DNA from 3 places in the Terrabacter sp. 01T434 genome. Region 2 is predicted to be linked to each of the others. Evidence: riboswitches for the same ligand, from Rfam matches in the RefSeq annotation. Region 2 holds a riboswitch; each other region holds the start of a gene.

What was found. Region 2 has a riboswitch for S-adenosylmethionine ahead of AC1DIW_RS15035 (bifunctional o-acetylhomoserine/o-acetylserine sulfhydrylase). Riboswitches for the same ligand answer to the same signal wherever they lie in the genome.
Region 1: it holds a riboswitch for S-adenosylmethionine, as region 2 does, so the genes downstream of both, AC1DIW_RS04535 (aminotransferase class V-fold PLP-dependent enzyme) here and AC1DIW_RS15035 (bifunctional o-acetylhomoserine/o-acetylserine sulfhydrylase) in region 2, are expected to answer to the same signal.
Region 3: it holds a riboswitch for S-adenosylmethionine, as region 2 does, so the genes downstream of both, metX (homoserine O-acetyltransferase MetX) here and AC1DIW_RS15035 (bifunctional o-acetylhomoserine/o-acetylserine sulfhydrylase) in region 2, are expected to answer to the same signal.

The regions. Positions count from the first base shown of each region.
Region 1 is NZ_JBFTPP010000001.1:953,035-958,691, forward strand. It holds gene AC1DIW_RS04525 (ribonuclease J) at 1-410, shown strand, start outside; gene AC1DIW_RS04530 (endonuclease/exonuclease/phosphatase family protein) at 412-1,497, shown strand; gene AC1DIW_RS04535 (aminotransferase class V-fold PLP-dependent enzyme) at 1,547-2,968, opposite strand; SAM riboswitch class IV at 3,005-3,130, opposite strand; gene AC1DIW_RS04540 (FtsK/SpoIIIE family DNA translocase) at 3,343-5,657, shown strand, end outside.
Region 2 is NZ_JBFTPP010000006.1:254,697-260,353, reverse strand. It holds gene AC1DIW_RS15045 (exo-alpha-sialidase) at 1-955, shown strand, start outside; gene AC1DIW_RS15040 (S66 family peptidase) at 966-2,006, opposite strand; gene AC1DIW_RS15035 (bifunctional o-acetylhomoserine/o-acetylserine sulfhydrylase) at 2,058-3,377, opposite strand; SAM riboswitch class IV at 3,466-3,579, opposite strand; gene AC1DIW_RS15030 (acyl-CoA dehydrogenase family protein) at 3,720-4,886, shown strand; gene AC1DIW_RS15025 (WecB/TagA/CpsF family glycosyltransferase) at 4,891-5,657, shown strand, end outside.
Region 3 is NZ_JBFTPP010000011.1:80,128-85,784, reverse strand. It holds gene AC1DIW_RS19830 (YkvA family protein) at 1-493, shown strand, start outside; gene AC1DIW_RS19825 (DUF4192 domain-containing protein) at 589-2,016, shown strand; SAM riboswitch class IV at 2,103-2,217, shown strand; gene metX (homoserine O-acetyltransferase MetX) at 2,233-3,516, shown strand; gene AC1DIW_RS19815 (universal stress protein) at 3,624-4,022, shown strand; gene AC1DIW_RS19810 (RNA polymerase sigma factor) at 4,342-5,657, shown strand, end outside.

The DNA.
Region 1 (5,657 bases), on a different contig from region 2:
AGGACGGCGTCGTGGTCGACCTCGTCGACGGACAGGCGTCGGTCGTCGGTGTCGTCGAGTGCGGCTACGTCTACGTCGACGGCAGCAGCGTGGGCGGCGCCGACGAGGCCCTGCTCAAGGACCGCCGCATCCTGCGCGACGAGGGCTTCATCACCTGTGTCGTCGTGCTCGACGCGGCCACCGGCAAGATCGCGAGCGGCCCGGAGATCACGGCCCGCGGGTTCGTCGAGGACGACGAGGTCTTCCAGCAGGTCATCCCCAAGGTCGAGCGGGCCATCGAGGAGGCCGTCGCCAAGGGGGTCCGGGACGACCAGCAGCTCCAGCAGGTCATCCGCCGCGCGGTCGGCTCCTGGGTCGGGGGCAAGATCCGCCGCCGCCCGATGATCATCCCGGTCGTGCTGCAGGCCTGAGGTGACGGTGCAGGAGGTCGACGGGGGGACCGCACGCGCCGACGCGCACCGCGCGGACCGCGCCCCACAGGGCGACACGCCGGGCTCCTCGCGCGGCGGCCGGCACGAGTTCCCCGGCCGCCGGGGTCGTCGGCTCTGGCTCGACGTCGTCATCGGGGTCCTGCTGCTCGTGCTCGTCGCGGTCGGGGCGTTGCGCTGGTACGACTCGACGGCATACCTCGTCGTCGTGCTCCAGACGGCAGGGCCGTTCGTCGTCGTCGGCCTGGGACTGCTCGCCGTCGCGACCCTGGTGCTGCGCCGGTGGCGGATGCTGATCCCGGTCGTCGTCGCGTTCGTCGTCGCTGCGACGGTCGCGGCGCCCGCCTTCCGGGCGACCTCCTCCCCGAAGGCCAGCCGCGACCTCACGGTCATGTCGGCGAACACGTGGATCGGTTCCGCCAACGCCGGGCAGCTCATGGACGCCGTGCGGTTCCACGACGTCGACGTCCTCGTCGTCACGGAGGCGACGCCCGCGATCATGCGACGGCTCGACGCCGAGGGTGCGAGCGACTACTTCACCCATCGCGAGGGGATCGCGCGGGCCAGCACGTTCACCGGGACGATGATCCTGTCGCGCTACCCGCTCTCGATGCGCAACCCCGGCACCGACGCGACGGTCGAGGCCACGCAGAGCGTGCAGCCCGAGGTCGACGTCACGGCGCCGGAGGGCACGGTGCGGCTCAAGGTCGCGCACCCCACGGCGCCGCTCCAGGGCGACACCGCCCAGTGGCGCGCGGGGCTGAGCGCTCTCCAGGCGTGGAAGGAGCACCTCGCCGGCGACCAGCCTGTCGTCATGGCGGGCGACTTCAACGCGAGCTTCGGTCACCCCGGTTTCCGTGACCTTGCGGAGGGACTCGACGACGCCCAGCGCACCGACGGTCAGGGCTGGGTGCGCACCTGGCCCTTCGCGGGCAACCGGTTGCCGCCGTTCGTGCAGCTCGACCACCTGCTGAGCCGGCGCCTGACGGTCGTCGCGGCCGGTCAGGTGGCGTTCAACCGGGCCGACCACGCGGCCGTGTGGGCGAGCTACCACCTGCCGGCGCGCTGACGCGCTGACGCGCTGACGCGCGACATGGGGCAGGAGCACCCGCCGGGGGTCACCAGGGACGGGCGACCTCGACGTCGCGCGGGTCGGTGCCCTCGACCGTCCAGCTGCCACCGGTGCGGGTCCACACCGCGTCGGTGCCGTGCTCGACCAGCCGGGCGACGGCGGCGACGAGCCGCTCGACGCCCTCGCGGGTGCTGCCGAGGCCGATGCTCGCGCGGACGGCCGTGGCCGGGCGCTCGCCCCACGGGTCCTCGAGGAGCTCGTCGACGAGCAGGTGGGCGCAGAACTTGCCGTCGCGCACGCCGATGCCGTGCTCGACGGAGAGCACCTGCGAGACGAGGGAGGAGTCCCAGCCCTCGACGGTGAAGGCCACGACGCCGACGCGGTCGCTGTCGTCGCCGAAGATCGAGAGGACCTCGACACCGGCCACCTCGTCGAGCCCGGTGCGCAGCCGGTCAAGCAGGCGGGACTCGTGCTCCTCGATGGCCTCGCGGTGGCGGGCGATGGTCGAGCACGCCGCCGCGAGGGCGATCGCGCCGAGGACGTTGGGGCTGCCGCCCTCGTGGCGCGCCGGGCCGGTCGCCCAGGTCGTGCCGTCCTCGGTCACCGACCGGGTCGCGCCACCGCCGAGCAGGTAGGGGTGCCCGGCGTCGAGCCAGTCGGCGCGCCCGGCGAGCACCCCCGCGCCGTAGGGGGCATACGTCTTGTGGCCCGAGAACGCGACGTAGTCGGCGTCCCACGCGGCGAGGTCGATGGTGCGGTGCGCCGACAGCTGGGCCGCGTCGACGGCGATCCGGGCACCGTGCCCGTGGGCGAGGGCGGCGAGACGCTCGACGGGCCACACCTCGCCGGTGACGTTGGACGCCGCGGCGACGACGACGAGGCGGTGGCGCGACGGGTGGTCCGTCAACGCCTCCTCGAGCAGGAGGTGCGCGTCCTCGACGGTCTGCGGGACGGGGAGGCGCACCGTGCGGAAGCGCCCCCACGGCAGCAGCGTCGAGTGGTGCTCGGTGCCGAAGACGAAGACCGTCGTGCGACTCGGCAGCGCCTTGCTGAGCAGCGCCCACGAGTCCGTCGTCGAGCGGGTGAAGACGACCGAGTCGCTCTCCCGGGCGCCGACGAACGCCGCGACCTCCTCGCGGGCCTGCTCGTACCACGCGCTCGTCAGCCGTGAGGCGAAGCCCGCGCCGCGGTGCACGGAGGAGTAGGTCTCGAGCGCGCGGTCGACGGCCGCCTTGACCGTCTCGAGCGCGGGCGTCGAGGCGGCGTGGTCGAGGTTGGCGTATGCCGCGTCGCCGTGGAGCGTCGGGACGCGCAGCCCCGCGCCGACGACGGTGGGCAGCGTGCGCGCCTCGGGCACGACGTGCAGCGCACGGCTGCGCACGACCGGTGCCGACGTCCCGCCACAGGGCGAGGACGCCGGGTGAGCGGCGGGGTGGGAAGAGGGACGGGTCGAGGACAGGACCGACATGCCAGTGCTCCTGGGTCATGGGACCCACCCGGTGCGGGTCCGCGCTTGCCGACCTCGATCGCACGTTCGGACCGAGGGTGGCCTGGTCGTCACCCGGAGCACCCCACCGCGGAGGAGGGTTGCTGGCCAGCGAGCCGGGGCTTGTCACTGGCACTCATGACCTGGCAAGGACGATAGGGGCCGCACCAGCCGTCTGTCCACCAGTCGGTACCGGGATGTCGCGATCTGAGACGACATCCGAGGCGCGGCCGGGCGGCGACCCACGCGAGCCACGCACTCGGCATACGGAAGCTCTCCTCGAACCCCGCAGACCGGCCACCGCTGTTGCGCGTGTGACGCGTGAGTTCAGCAGCGCGTTGACGTACGGTGCCACCATGGCGTCACGTCCGTCCAGCAGCCAGCGCTCGAGCACCACCGCGGCCACACGCGCCAAGGGGTCCTCGGGCGGTGCCACGTCGCGCCCGCCCGCAGCCCGCTCGACCCGGCCCGCGCAGCGCAAGCCCGCCGCCCGCAAACCGGCCGCCAAGGCCGCGTCCAAGGCCCGGGGCGGTGGCCTGCCCTTCCCGCTCGGCGCGATGCGCAACACGTGGATGGGCGTCTCGCACCTGGCCGGGGGAGCGGTGCGTCGCGTGGGCCACAGCGCCGCGGACCTCGAGCCGGAGCACCGCCGCGACGGCATCGGCTTCGCCCTCATCGCGCTGGCCGTCGTCGTCGCCGCCCGCGAGTGGTGGGGCGTCTCCGGCACCTTCGGCGACGTCGTGCACGCGGTCTTCGCCGGCACCTTCGGTCGCGTCGCGTATGCCGTGCCGCTCGTCCTGATCGCCCTCGGCCTGCGCATGCTGCGCGCCCCCCAGGACGACGCCGCCACCAACCGCGTCGTCGTCGGCACCATCGCGCTGACCTTCGCTGCGTGCGGCCTGTCGCACCTCGCCGACGGCATCCCCAACCCGCCCGACGGCGCCGACGGCATGCGTGCCGCCGGCGGCATCCTCGGCTTCCTCGCGTCGAGCCCGCTCGCCGCGGCCGTCTCCACCTACGGTGCGGTCGTCCTGCTCATCATGCTCGGCCTCTTCGGCCTGCTCGTCGTCACGGCCACCCCGGTCAACATGATCCCGACCCGGATGCGTCAGCTCCGGGCCCTCGTCATCGACCGGGGCCACGAGGACGACCAGCACGACGACGCCGACGACGCCCCGGCGGCCGCCGTCAAGCGCGCCCGCCGCAAGCCCGTGGACCTGTCCGAGCGCGACGGCGACGAGGCCTTCCGCCAGGCAGCCCAGAAGGCCCTCGAGGACGAGGGCGCCACGGGGCCGCGCCCCGGCGAGAAGCGCGCGACCCCGCCCGGCCTGCTGGCGCCGCGCCCCGGCGGCGAGATGAGCGGCGACAAGGGCCGCGAGAAGGTCATCGACGCGACGGACCCGAAGACCCTCGGCGCCCCCGACACGAGCAAGATCGGCCCCAAGGCCGAGCTCATCCCGCCGCCCATGTCGGAGCTGCCGGCGCGGGTCGAGCAGCTGAGCCTCGGCGGCGACATCACCTACCGGTTGCCCGACCCGGCGATGCTGACGCCAGGCCCGGCGCACAAGACGCGCAGCGAGACCAACGACCGTGTCGTCGAGTCCCTGACCAACGTCTTCGACCAGTTCGACATCGACGCCGCCGTCACGGGCTTCACGCGCGGCCCGACGGTCACGCGCTACGAGGTCGAGCTCGGCTCAGGTACCAAGGTCGAGCGCGTCACAGCCCTGTCGAAGAACATCGCGTATGCCGTCGCCTCGGCCGACGTCCGCATCCTCAGCCCGATCCCCGGCAAGTCCGCCATCGGGATCGAGATCCCCAACCTCGACCGCGAGAACGTCTCGCTCGGCGACGTGCTGCGCAGCCACACGGCGCGCGGCAACGAGCACCCGATGGTCATGGGTGTGGGCAAGGACGTCGAGGGCGCCTACGTCATCGCCAACCTCGCGAAGATGCCGCACCTGCTCGTCGCCGGAGCCACGGGCTCCGGAAAGTCGAGCTTCGTCAACTCGATGATCACCTCGATCCTCATGCGCGCCACGCCTGAAGAGGTGCGCCTCATCCTCGTGGACCCGAAGCGCGTCGAGCTCACGGCATACGAAGGCATCCCGCACCTCATCACGCCGATCATCACGAACCCGAAGAAGGCGGCCGAGGCGCTCGCCTGGGTCGTCAAGGAGATGGACCAGCGCTACGACGACCTCGCGGCGTTCGGGTTCAAGCACGTCGACGACTTCAACAAGGCGGTCCGCGCGGGCAAGGTCAAGCCGCTGCCGGGGTCCGAGCGCCAGATCACGACCTACCCCTACCTGCTCGTCGTCGTCGACGAGCTCGCCGACCTCATGATGGTCGCCCCGCGCGACGTCGAGGAGTCGGTCGTGCGCATCACGCAGCTCGCGCGAGCCGCCGGCATTCACCTCGTCCTCGCGACGCAACGCCCCTCGGTCGACGTCGTCACCGGCCTGATCAAGGCCAACGTGCCCTCGCGCATGGCGTTCGCGACCTCGTCCCTGGCGGACTCCCGCGTCGTGCTCGACCAGCCCGGCGCCGAGAAGCTCATCGGCCAGGGTGACGCGCTCTTCCTGCCGATGGGCGCGAGCAAGCCGATGCGTGTGCAGGGCGCGTGGGTCAACGAGTCCGAGATCCACGAGGTCGTCAAGTTCGTCACGAC
Region 2 (5,657 bases):
GCTCGTGGCCTCCGGTCAGGCGCGGATCTCCACGGACATGGTCGACCGCCTGACGTCGGCCTCGGGGCCGGCCGCGGTCGTCGACGGCAGCATCGAACCCGACGCCGGCGCCGTGCGCCGGGCGCGGTCCGGCACGCTCACCCTCGACCTGGGCGGGCTCAGCACCCTGACCGGTGCCTCGCTCGTGCTGCCGGTGCCCGGTTCCAGCGCGAACGCCGCCGTGTCGAGCGACGGCAGGACCTGGCGGACGGTCGCATCGTGGTACAGCTCGGGTCGCTACTCGTTGCTCACCGACCGGGGGTTCCCGGCGGGGGTCGTGGCGCGCTACGTGCGGTTCAACGTCGGCAGCCCGCAGGACCTGGTCGAACTGTCCGAGATCCAGCTGCGGACCCTCCCGTCGACCTTCGAGGACGACGCCGTCGGGAGTGTCCCCGCCGGCTACGTCGCCGTCAGCGCGGGCGCTCCCAGCGTCACCGTGCAGGGGAACGGCGCGGGACGGTCGAGCGACCGTGCCGTGCGCCTGACCGACCGGTCGTCCTCCGCGACCGCGATCTTCGCCAAGAGCCTGCCGCTCACGTCCACCAGGACCTTCTCGATGATGCTGAACCCGGTCGCGATCCGCTGCGCGCTGGTGCTGACGCTCAACGCCTACCGTGGGCCGGTCTCGCAGAAGGGCCTGATGGTCTCGGTGTGGCCCGACGGCAGCGTCAAGCGATGGGACGGCGCGGCCTGGAAGCTTCTCTCGGGCCCGGGTCGGGTCCGGGCGGGCACCTGGAGCGCGGTGCGCATCCAGGCCTCCGCGTCCGGGGCCTCGGTCTACGTCAACGGGGTGCTGCTCGGCCGGGTGCCGGTCGCCGCCGGCACCACCGGGTTCACCGGCGTCGAGGTCTCCTCCGGGGGAACCGCGCCGGTCGGGGACGACGTGCTCCTCGACGAGGTCTACGCCGCGTCCTGACCGGGTCGGCTCAGACGAGTCGCTGGCGGACCGAGCACTCCTCGGGACCCGCCGTGACCGTCGCGAGGGCGCCGTTGACGAGCGCGAGGTGGGGCGCGACGTGGCCGCACTCCACGTCGGCGATGATCGGCACGCCGAGCATCCCGAGGGCGTCCCGCACCGCGTCGTGCTGCGCGAAGCCGGGGCGGCCCGGGGCGTGGGTGCGGCTGACGAGGATGCCGTTCGCCTGGTCGAACCATCCGGCCAGCCGCATTGCGTGCAGGGCCCGGCAGATGTCGTAGGAGTTCCACTCGCAGATGTCGAGGTAGTGCAGCAGTCCCTCCGGCGCGTGGGCCTCGGCGAAGTCCGCCACCCCACCGAAACGGCTCCCGGCCGTGAACCCGATCGTCTCGACGCAGCCGCCGATGAGTCGCCCCGACACGGTCGCCGGCTCGCCCTCGTGCCCCGGGTCGATGCGGACCCACGTCCCCGGGCTGTCGAGGGTCATGGCCCTGACGGTGGGGTTTCCGGCGTAGTCGTCCCAGCCGCCGTCCGACCTGAAGCGGCCGGGGGAGCGCTGCTCGAGCTCGTCGCCCGGGCTCGCGCTCGCGACCTCGACCCAGTGGCGTATGCCGTCCGGCACGGCATACGGGGTGTCCATGAAGTTCTGCCCGTGGATCGTCGCGATGCCGGTGGCCAGCGTGAGCGGGGTGAGCCAGGTCGAGGTGTCGGAGAAGCCCACACACCACGTCGGCTCCGCGTCGGCCACGGCCTCGAGGTCGAGGAGGTCGAGCAGGTCGATCCCGGTCTCGCCGCCCCACGGCGGGACCACGGCCCGGATCGCCGGGTCGAGCAGCATCGCCATGAGCTCCGCCGCGCGGGCCTCGCGGGGACCGCTGACGTGCGAGGGGGCGTGGTTGAGCTCGCCCACCACGACGTCGAAGCCGCGGTCGCGGAGGCACTCGACGGCATACGTGAACCGGCCCCACAGCTCGTCGGAGACACCGGAGCTCGGCGACGTCACGCCGATCCGGTCACCGGGACGGAGCGGGGCGGGGTAGCGGATCGGCATGGCCGCCATCGTGCCAGCCCTGCCGACCCGCTTCACCCCGGTTTCGGGCGGTCAGGCCTTCGCGGCGGCGAAGCCCTGCTCGAGGTCGGCGATGATGTCGTCGATGTGCTCCAGCCCGACCGAGAGGCGCACCAGCCCGGGCGTGACCCCGGCGGCCAGGCGGGCGTCGTCACCACCTTGCGAGTGCGTCGTCGAGGCGGGGTGGATGACGAGCGAGCGCACGTCACCGATGTTGGCGACGTGGCTGTGCAGCGTCAGCGCCTCGACGAACTTCTTGCCCGCCTCGAGGCCGCCCTCGATCTCGAAGGAGAGCACCGCGCCGGCGCCACGCGGCGCGTACTTCTGCGCCAGCGCGTACGACGGGCTCTCGGGCAGGGACGCCCAGACCACCCGCTCGACCTGGTCGTGGCCCTGCAGGTGGGCCGCGACCTTCGCCGCGTTCTCGAGGTGCCGGTCGATGCGCAGCGAGAGGGTCTCGAGCCCCTGGGTGATGAGGAAGGCGTTGAAGGGGGCCGCCGCCGGGCCGAGGTCCCGGAGCAGCTGCACCCGCGCCTTGAGGATGTAGGCGAGATTGGCCCCGAGCGGGCTGCCGACGCCGAGGTCGCGGGCGTAGACGAGACCGTGGTAGCTCTCGTCCGGGGTGTTGTAGGCGGGGAACTTCTCGGGGTCGGCGGCGAAGTCGAAGCTGCCGGCGTCGACGATGATGCCGGCGATGGACGTGCCGTGGCCGCCGAGGTACTTCGTGGCCGAGTGCACGACGACGTCGGCGCCCCACTCGAACGGCCGGATGACGTAGGGCGTGGCGATGGTGTTGTCGACGACGAGCGGCACGCCGTGCTCGTGCGCGAGGGCGGCGACGCCCTCGATGTCGAGGACCTCGGCCTTGGGGTTGGCGATGGTCTCGCCGAAGAAGACCTTGGTGTTGGGGCGCACGGCCGCGCGCCACGAGTCGAGCGAGGTGGGGTCCTCGACGAAGGTCACCTCGACGCCGAGCCGGGGGAAGGTGAACTGCAGCAGGTTCGCGGTGCCGCCGTAGAGGCTGGGGGAGGCCACGATGTGGTCGCCGGCCTCGGCGATGTTGAGCAGGGCGAGCGTCGTCGCCGACTGCCCCGAGGCCACGAGCAGGGCGCCCACACCACCCTCGAGAGCGGCGACGCGCTGCTCGACCACGTCGGCGGTGGGGTTCATGATGCGCGTGTAGATGTTGCCGAACTCCTTGAGCCCGAACAGGTTTGCTGCGTGGTCGGTGTCGTTGAAGACGTAGCTCGTGGTCTGGTAGATCGGCACGGCGCGCGCTCCGGTGGCCGTGTCGGGGGTCTGTCCGGCATGGATCTGCTTGGTCTCGAAGGACCAGCTGGGGGTCTCGCTCATCGGTCGTTCTCCTCGTGCCATGTCGCTGGCCGGTCCACGACAACCGTCGTGTGCCCGGCGCACCGACGGATCGGTGCGGGAGAGAGGCTCTCCGCGCTTGCCGCGGACGAGTGTCCGTGGCCAGGTCCTCACCCGGGGCACCCCACCGCGGTTGGAGGGTTGCCGGCCAGCGAGCCGGGGCTTGTCGCTGACACTCATGACCTGCTGGGAGTCTACGTATGCGTCCGCCACCGAGAGGAGTCGCCGTCCTCATCGTGGACGCGCGCCAGGTCCGGCACCCGGTGGCCGTGGCGTCGATCACGAGGACGTCCTACTAATCGAACCCACGAGTAGGATCCCTGCGTGAGCACGAATGCCGACTTCGACCTGTTCCGGACCAGCGAGGACCACGAGGCCCTGAGGGAGGCCGTCCGCGCGGTCGCAGAGGACAAGATCGCCCCGTATGCCGCCGCCGTCGACGCGGACGCGCGCTACCCCCAGGAGGCCCACGACGCCCTCGTCGCCTCCGACTTCTTCGCACCCCACGTGCCCGAGGAGTACGACGGCGTCGGTGCCGACGCCCTCGCGACGTGCATCGTCATCGAGGAGGTGGCCCGGGTCGACGCGTCCGCCTCGCTCATCCCGGCCGTCAACAAGCTCGGCTCGCTCCCGCTCATCCTCGCCGCCAGCGACGACGTCAAGCGCCGCTACCTCCCGCCGCTCGCCCAGGGCCGCACGACGTTCTCCTACGGCCTGTCCGAGCGCGAGGCGGGCTCCGACACCGCGGCGATGAGGTGCCGGGCGCGTCAGGACGGCGACGGCTGGGTCGTCAACGGCCACAAGTCGTGGATCACGAACGCCGGTGTGTCCGAGTACTACACGGTCCTCGCGGTGACCGACCCCGACGGCCCCCGCGGCGGCAACGTCACGGCCTTCGTCCTCGAGAAGTCCGACGAGGGCTTCACCTTCGGGGAGAAGGAACGCAAGCTCGGCATCAAGGGCAGCCCGACGCGCGAGCTGCACTTCGACAACGTGCGCATCCCGGGGGACCGTGTCGTCGGGCCGGTGGGTGACGGGCTGAAGATCGCACTGCGCACGCTCGACCACACGCGGGTCACCATCGGCGCCCAGGCCGTCGGGATCGCGCAGGGCGCGCTCGACCAGGCCGTCGCCTACGTCAGGGAGCGCAAGCAGTTCGGCAAGCGCATCGCCGACTTCCAGGGCATCCAGTTTATGCTCGCCGACATGGCGATGGAGCTCGAGGCCGCGCGCCAGATGGTCTACGTCGCGGCCGCGAAGTCCGAGCGCGGCGACAAGGACCTCACCTTCTTCGGGGCGGCCGCCAAGTGCTACGCCTCGGACGTGGCGATGAAGATCACGACGGATGCCGTCCAGCTGCTCGGGGGAGCCGGCTACACGACGGACTTCCCGCTCGAGCGGATGATGCGCGACGCGAAGATCACCCAGATCTACGAGGGCACCAACCAGGTCCAGCGCATCGTCATGGCCCGCCAGCTGCTCAAGGGCTGACGCGGTGTCGTCCGGTCCCGATGATGCCGCGCGCGCTTCGCTCGGCATCCCGCCCCGGGTCGAGGTGCCCTACCTGTGCACCACGGCGACGCCGATGTCGGAGCAGGCGGTCGTCGACCTCGTCCTGTCCGGTCCGGTCCCGGCCGTACGCCTCGGCAACCTCAACCTCCACGGCGTGCACCTCTACCTCACCGACCCGGCGTTCCGTCGTTACACCGACGGCGCCGACGTCGTGCTGGCCGACGGCTGGCCGGTCTGGCGTGCACTGCGCACTGCCGACCCCACGCTCGACGCCTCCTACCGGGTGGGCAGCAGCGACTGGCTCTTCCGGGTCCTCGAGCGCAACCCGAGCCTCACGGTGCTCGCCGTGGGCGCCTCGCCGGAGTCGAGCGCCCGCGCCGCGTCGGTCGTGGCCGAGCGGGCGCCCGCCGTGCGCTGGATCGCCTTCGACGGCTACGACCGGGCACAGCACGACGCCGGCCCGGCCACGACGATCGAGGCGGCGCTGCCCCAGGCCGACCTCGTGCTCGTCGGCATGGGCATGGGGGCCCAGGAGCGGTGGATCGAGGAGCACCAGGGCCAGATGACCCACGGCGTCATCGCCAATGTCGGCGGCTGCATCGACTACGTGTCCGGCGAGCAGGTGCACACCCCTCGCTGGGTGGGGCGTGCCGGTCTGGAATGGCTCTACCGGCTCGCGGCGAACCCGAGCCGCAACGCCCGGCGCGTCTTCGTCGAGCCGGCGCAGCTGGGCGCGGTGCTCCTGCGCCG
Region 3 (5,657 bases), on a different contig from region 2:
GCGCGCTTCCACCCGGCCTGGCGCACCGAGCATCCCGGAGCGGGTGCAGGCCGTGCCACGCCTTGTGCGCTGCACCCTGGAGCGGACGTATGCCGGCACGACCCTCAAGCGGCTCGGGCTCGTCGCCGGGGCGGTCGCCTACGTCGCGTCCCCGATCGACCTGCTGCCCGAGGCGATCCTCCCGGTCGTCGGCGCCGCCGACGACGCCGTCGTCATCTCGTGGGCGATCAAGGCGTTCTTCGAGGAGACCGATCGCTTCATCGCCTGGGAGGCCGGCCAGGGCGTGCGCGTGCGCCCGTCACGGCCCCCTCGTGAGAGGGCCGGCGTCCTCCGGCTGACGGCCCGTGCGACGGAGGCAACGACCGGCGGGACCGCTGGTGCGGAGCCGGCCACGAGTGCCGGTCGCGGGGACCGCGTGCGGCTGCCCGAGGGCGCGCGGCAGGCGGCCACCGACTACGTCCTCGAGTCAGTGCGCAAGCGTCTGGAGCGTTAAACCGTCGATCCACACCTCCTCGGCGTGAACGGCGCTCGTCCACAGGCCGCCCGACGTGGCTGTCCCCGGCGGAAGGCGGGGGCGAGGCTCGGTGCATGCCGAAGATCTCACTGTCCGGGCCGGCCGAGCTGCTGACCATCATCCCCTTCCACCTGGGCTTCCAGCCGGCACGCAGCGTCGTCGTGGTCTGCTTCCACGGCAAACGACTCGGACTGGTGGCCCGCCTCGATCTCGTCGACGCGCAGTTGGCCGCGGAGGCCGCTGAGCAGACCGTGCCGACCCTGCTCCAAGGGGCGCCTTCGTCCGTGGCCCTCGTGGGCTTCGAGGACATGCCCGACGAGTCCCTTCCCCTGCTCGAGGCCATTGCCGACAGCATCTCCGCCGATCGAGTCATGGTCCGGGAGCGCCTCGTCGTCCGCGACGGCCGTTGGCGTTCCGTCGGGTGCGACTGCTGCCCCGACGAGGGCTGGCTCCTGCCCGAGCAAGCCGACGTGCCTGCCGTTGCGAGCTACGTGGCCCTCGGGCACGCGGTGCTCCCGGACCGCGACGAGCTGGCCCGACTCGTCGAGCCGCTCGCACCGTCCGAGCCCCGGCACGACCTGGCCCTGGCGGCCATCGAGGACTGGCAGCGCCGCTACCGGGCCGCTGGAGGGTCGGTGAGCGACCTGCCGGGCCCAGGCGGCAGGCGCCGTCGGTTCCCGCGGCGCGCGAGCTCTGCGAGCACCGGGCTCGGAGTGCTGGACGGCGGCGACCCGTCCGCGCGCCAGTTCCTCGTCAACGACTCACTGGTCGCCTGGGGTGGGGTGCTGAACGGTGACATCGAGGGCTACGGCATCGAGCACTGGCTGCCGTCCCTCGTGGGGCCGCTCCGCGACGTCGAGGTCCGGGACGCCCTCATCGGATGGCTGTGCCCGGGCACGGTGCCGCTCGACACGTTCCCTGACGACCTCGTCGTCATGCTGGACGTGCTTCTCGGTCCGGAGCTGCGGCTCGCCCCGACGACCGGCGACGCAGGACTCGATTCAGCGCGTGACTCGGCCTGGGGTCAAGCGGGCGACGTCACGGGCGACGGCGGCGGGACGGGTGGCGACGTCGCGTCGCGGCTCACCGCTTCGGATCGCGAGGCGCTGCGGGCCCTCCACGAGCTGCTCGACCTCGGGTCTGCGCCTGCATCCGGCGTCCCGGGAGTGGAGCCCGACGCCCCGGCGGGGGACGCCGCCGACCGGCCCGCCGGTCCCGACGGAGTCCGCGGACGCGAGACGGATGAGAGCTGGGAGGACTGGGACGAGGCGACCCTGCCGCGCCTGGTGCTCGGACGCCTCGAGCCCGTGTGCCGACTCACCCCGGCCGTGCACGCAGCACCGCTGCTCTCGGTCGTCGCGGCGCTCGCGTGGTGGTGCGGCGATGGAGCACGGGCCGGGGTGGCCGTCGACCATGCGCTCGACCTCGAGCCCGACCACCGGCTGAGCCGACTGGTGCGCCGGTCGCTCGACCACGGCATCCGGCCGTCCCGCTGCGCGTGACCCACCCGCCCGCCCCGCGGGCGGGGGCGTCCATGTCGTGGACCGCTCGATCTCCTCCGGGTGGCGTCTCGCGTATGGTTTGACCAGGTCACGAGTACCAGCGACAAGCCCCGGCTCGCTGGTCGGCAACCCTCCTACGCGGTGGGGTGCCCCGGGTGAGGACCTGGCCGCGCTCGTCCCGGGTGCGTGCAAGCGCGAGGACCGAGGAGTACCCCGATGACCGTCACCCACCGGAAGCCGAGCTCGCGTCGTCCCGCGCGGCACGCTGCCGCTGGCACCGTGCCGTCCGAGGGCGTCGCCCCGCCGTCGTCCGGTCACGCAACGGCTGGGCCGAGGACGGCGGACCGGGGTGACGAGACGACGCTCCCTGCACAGCGCAGACCGGACGGGGCCTGGCGCGACGGCGATCCCGTGGGTGGGCGGCAGTTCGTGCGCATCGGTGACGTGGAGCTCGAGCGCGGAGGTGTGCTGCCCGACGTCCGCATCGCCTACGAGACGTGGGGCCGGCTCAACGACGCGGGCGACAACGTCGTGCTCGTCGAGCACGCGCTGACCGGCGACAGCCACGTCGTCGGTGAGGCGGGGCCGGGGCACCCATCACCCGGATGGTGGAACTCCCTGGTTGCCGAGGGCGGCCCGGTCGACCCCGACGAGTGGTTCGTCATCGCCTCCAACGTCCTCGGCGGCTGCCAGGGCAGCACCGGCCCGTCGACTCCCGCCCCGGACGGACAACCCTGGGGGAGTCGGTTCCCCTACGTCACCGTCCGTGACCAGGTCACAGCCGAGCGTCTGCTCCTCGACCACCTGGGCATCCGCCGGGTCGCTGCCGTCGTGGGCGGCTCGATGGGCGGCATGCGAGCGATCGAGTGGGCGGTCACGCATCCTGACGACGTCGACCGGTGCATCGTCCTCGCCTCGACCGCCCGCGCCACCGCCGACCAGATCGCCTGGTGCCAGCCGCAGCTGCTGGCCATCCGTCACGATCCCGACTTCGCGGGCGGGGACTACTACTCGAGCGACCGCCGCCCGGACACCGGCCTGGGTCTCGCGCGTCGCATCGCCCACATCACCTACCGCACGGAGTCCGAGCTCGACGAGCGCTTCGGGCGCTCCGCCCAGCTCGGCGAGGACCCGTTGCGCGCCGGTGACCGAGGTCGCTTTGCCGTCGAGTCCTACCTCGACCACCACGCCGGCAAGCTGGCGCGACGTTTCGACGCGAACTCCTATGTCGTCCTGACCGAGGCGATGAACTCCCACGACGTGGGCCGGGACCGGGGCGGTCTGCCGGCTGCCCTGAGCCGCGTCAGCGCCGACTGCACCATCGTGTCGGTCGACACCGACCGCCTCTACCCACCGCGCCTCTCGGACGAGCTGCACGCCGCCCTGCCCTTCTCCGAGCGTGCGCACATCGTCTCCGACTTCGGCCACGACGGATTCCTCATCGAGGAGGAGCAGGTGGGCCGGATCGTCCGAGGCGCGCTGGACCGCCGCCGCGGCTGAAGCCGCCTGGGCACGTCGGCGCGGTGCGCGCGGGACGCACCGGACGTGCCTCGATATCGGGTACGGTGCGAGCACTGGTTGTTTCCGTCCCAAGGAGGTCCGGGAAAGTGGCCATCGTCGTTGGTTATGTCGCCACCAAAGAAGGTCGCGCGGCGCTCAAGCGAGCCGCCGAGGAGTGCGTCCTGCGCGGTGCGAAGCTCGTCGTCATCAGCTCCCACCGTGGAGGCAAGGACTTTGACGCGGACGAGGCCAGGGAGTTCGAGAGCGAGCTTGCCCGCGTGCAGGCGATCCTCGAGGAGAAGGGGCTCGAGCACGAGGTGCGGCAGCTGGTCCGGGGCAACGACCCCGCCGAGGACCTCATCTCCGTCGCCGAGGAGGAGAAGGCCGACTTCATCGTCATCGGGCTTCGGCGCCGCAGCCCGGTGGGCAAGCTCATCCTCGGCTCCAACGCGCAGCGGATCCTGCTCGACGCGAGCTGTCCCGTCCTGGCGGTCAAGGGCGAGTGACGCGTCGGGGGTCGCCTACGGGCGGGTCCCATCGGCCTCGTCAGCCGATCAGCGCCGTGCGCGGGTTCGCCGTCCGTTCGCTCAGATGGCGTGTGCCGTTTTATAATGTCGGAGTACCGGATCGCACCAGGCGCACCGAGAGCTCGAGACAGGGATCGACTCCGACAGGCCACGCCCTCCCGGCACCAAACCCCATTCTTCTTCGTTGTGATGATGCATGCCCGAAACCGGGGTGATCAACCGACGAGGCCTGCGACGAAAGGCGACTGCATCCGTGCCCAAGGCAACAACCGCTGGAGCTCCGAAGACCCTGCCGAAGGTGTTCCAGCACGAGGCGATCATGCAGCTCCTGGTCAAGGGCAGCACTGACGGCACCATCACCGGAACGGAGATCGCCCGCGCCCAGGTCGATGCCGGTCTGGACCTGAAGCAGATGAAGCCGGTCCTCACCACGCTCGAGGCCCACGACATCGAGATCGTCGTCGACGCGCCCCACGCCAGCACGACGAAGAAGACCCGAACAGGGACCAAGGGAGGCACTGTGGCCACCGCACGCACCAGCACGGCCGCGGCGACGAAGTCCGCGACACGGACGACGACCGCGACCGCGGCGACGAAGACCGCCGCCAAGAAGACCACCACCAAGAAGGCTGCGACCAACGCCGGCGTCGCCAAGGCGGCTGCCAAGCCGGTCGCGAAGAAGACGGCGGCGAAGAAGACCGCGGCGAGCAAGGCCGCGACGCCGGCCGACGGCGTCGTCGTCGAGGCTGAAAGCCCCGACGACGCCGAGCCCGCGGACGCCCCGGTCGGCGAGCTCGAGGACGTCGTCGTCGAGCCCGTCGACGCCGACGAGGACTCCGAGGACGGCGTCGTCCCTGCCGTGGCCGCCAAGACCGAGGAGACCGAGGAGTCCGGCTTCGTCATCCGCGACGACGACGAGGACGACGCCCCGGCCCAGCAGGTCGTCACGGCCGGCGCCACGGCCGACCCGGTCAAGGACTACCTCAAGCAGATCGGCAAGGTCGCCCTCCTCAACGCCGAGCAGGAGGTCGAGCTCGCCAAGCGCATCGAGGCGGGCCTGTTCGCCGAGGAGAAGCTCAACTCCGGCGACAAGATCGACATGAAGCTCAAGCGTGAGCTGTGGTGGATCGCCCAGGACGGCAAGAAGGCCAAGAACCACCTGCTCGAGGCCAACCTGCGACTGGTGGTCTCCCTCGCCAAGCGTTACACCGGTCGCGGCATGCTCTTCCTCGACCTCATCCAGGAGGGCAACCTCGGCCTCATCCGTGCCGTCGAGAAGTTCGACTACACCAAGGGCTACAAGTTCTCGACCTACGCGACGTGGTGGATCCGCCAGGCCATCACGCGTGCCATGGCCGACCAGGCCCGCACCATCCGCATCCCGGTCCACATGGTCGAGGTCATCAACAAGCTCGCCCGTGTGCAGCGGCAGATGCTCCAGGACCTGGGCCGCGAGCCCACCCCGGAGGAGCTCGCCAAGGAGCTCGACATGACCCCGGAGAAGGTCGTCGAGGTCCAGAAGTACGGCCGCGAGCCCATCTCGCTGCACACCCCGCTCGGCGAGGACGGCGACAGCGAGTTCGGTGACCTCATCGAGGACTCCGAGGCCGTCGT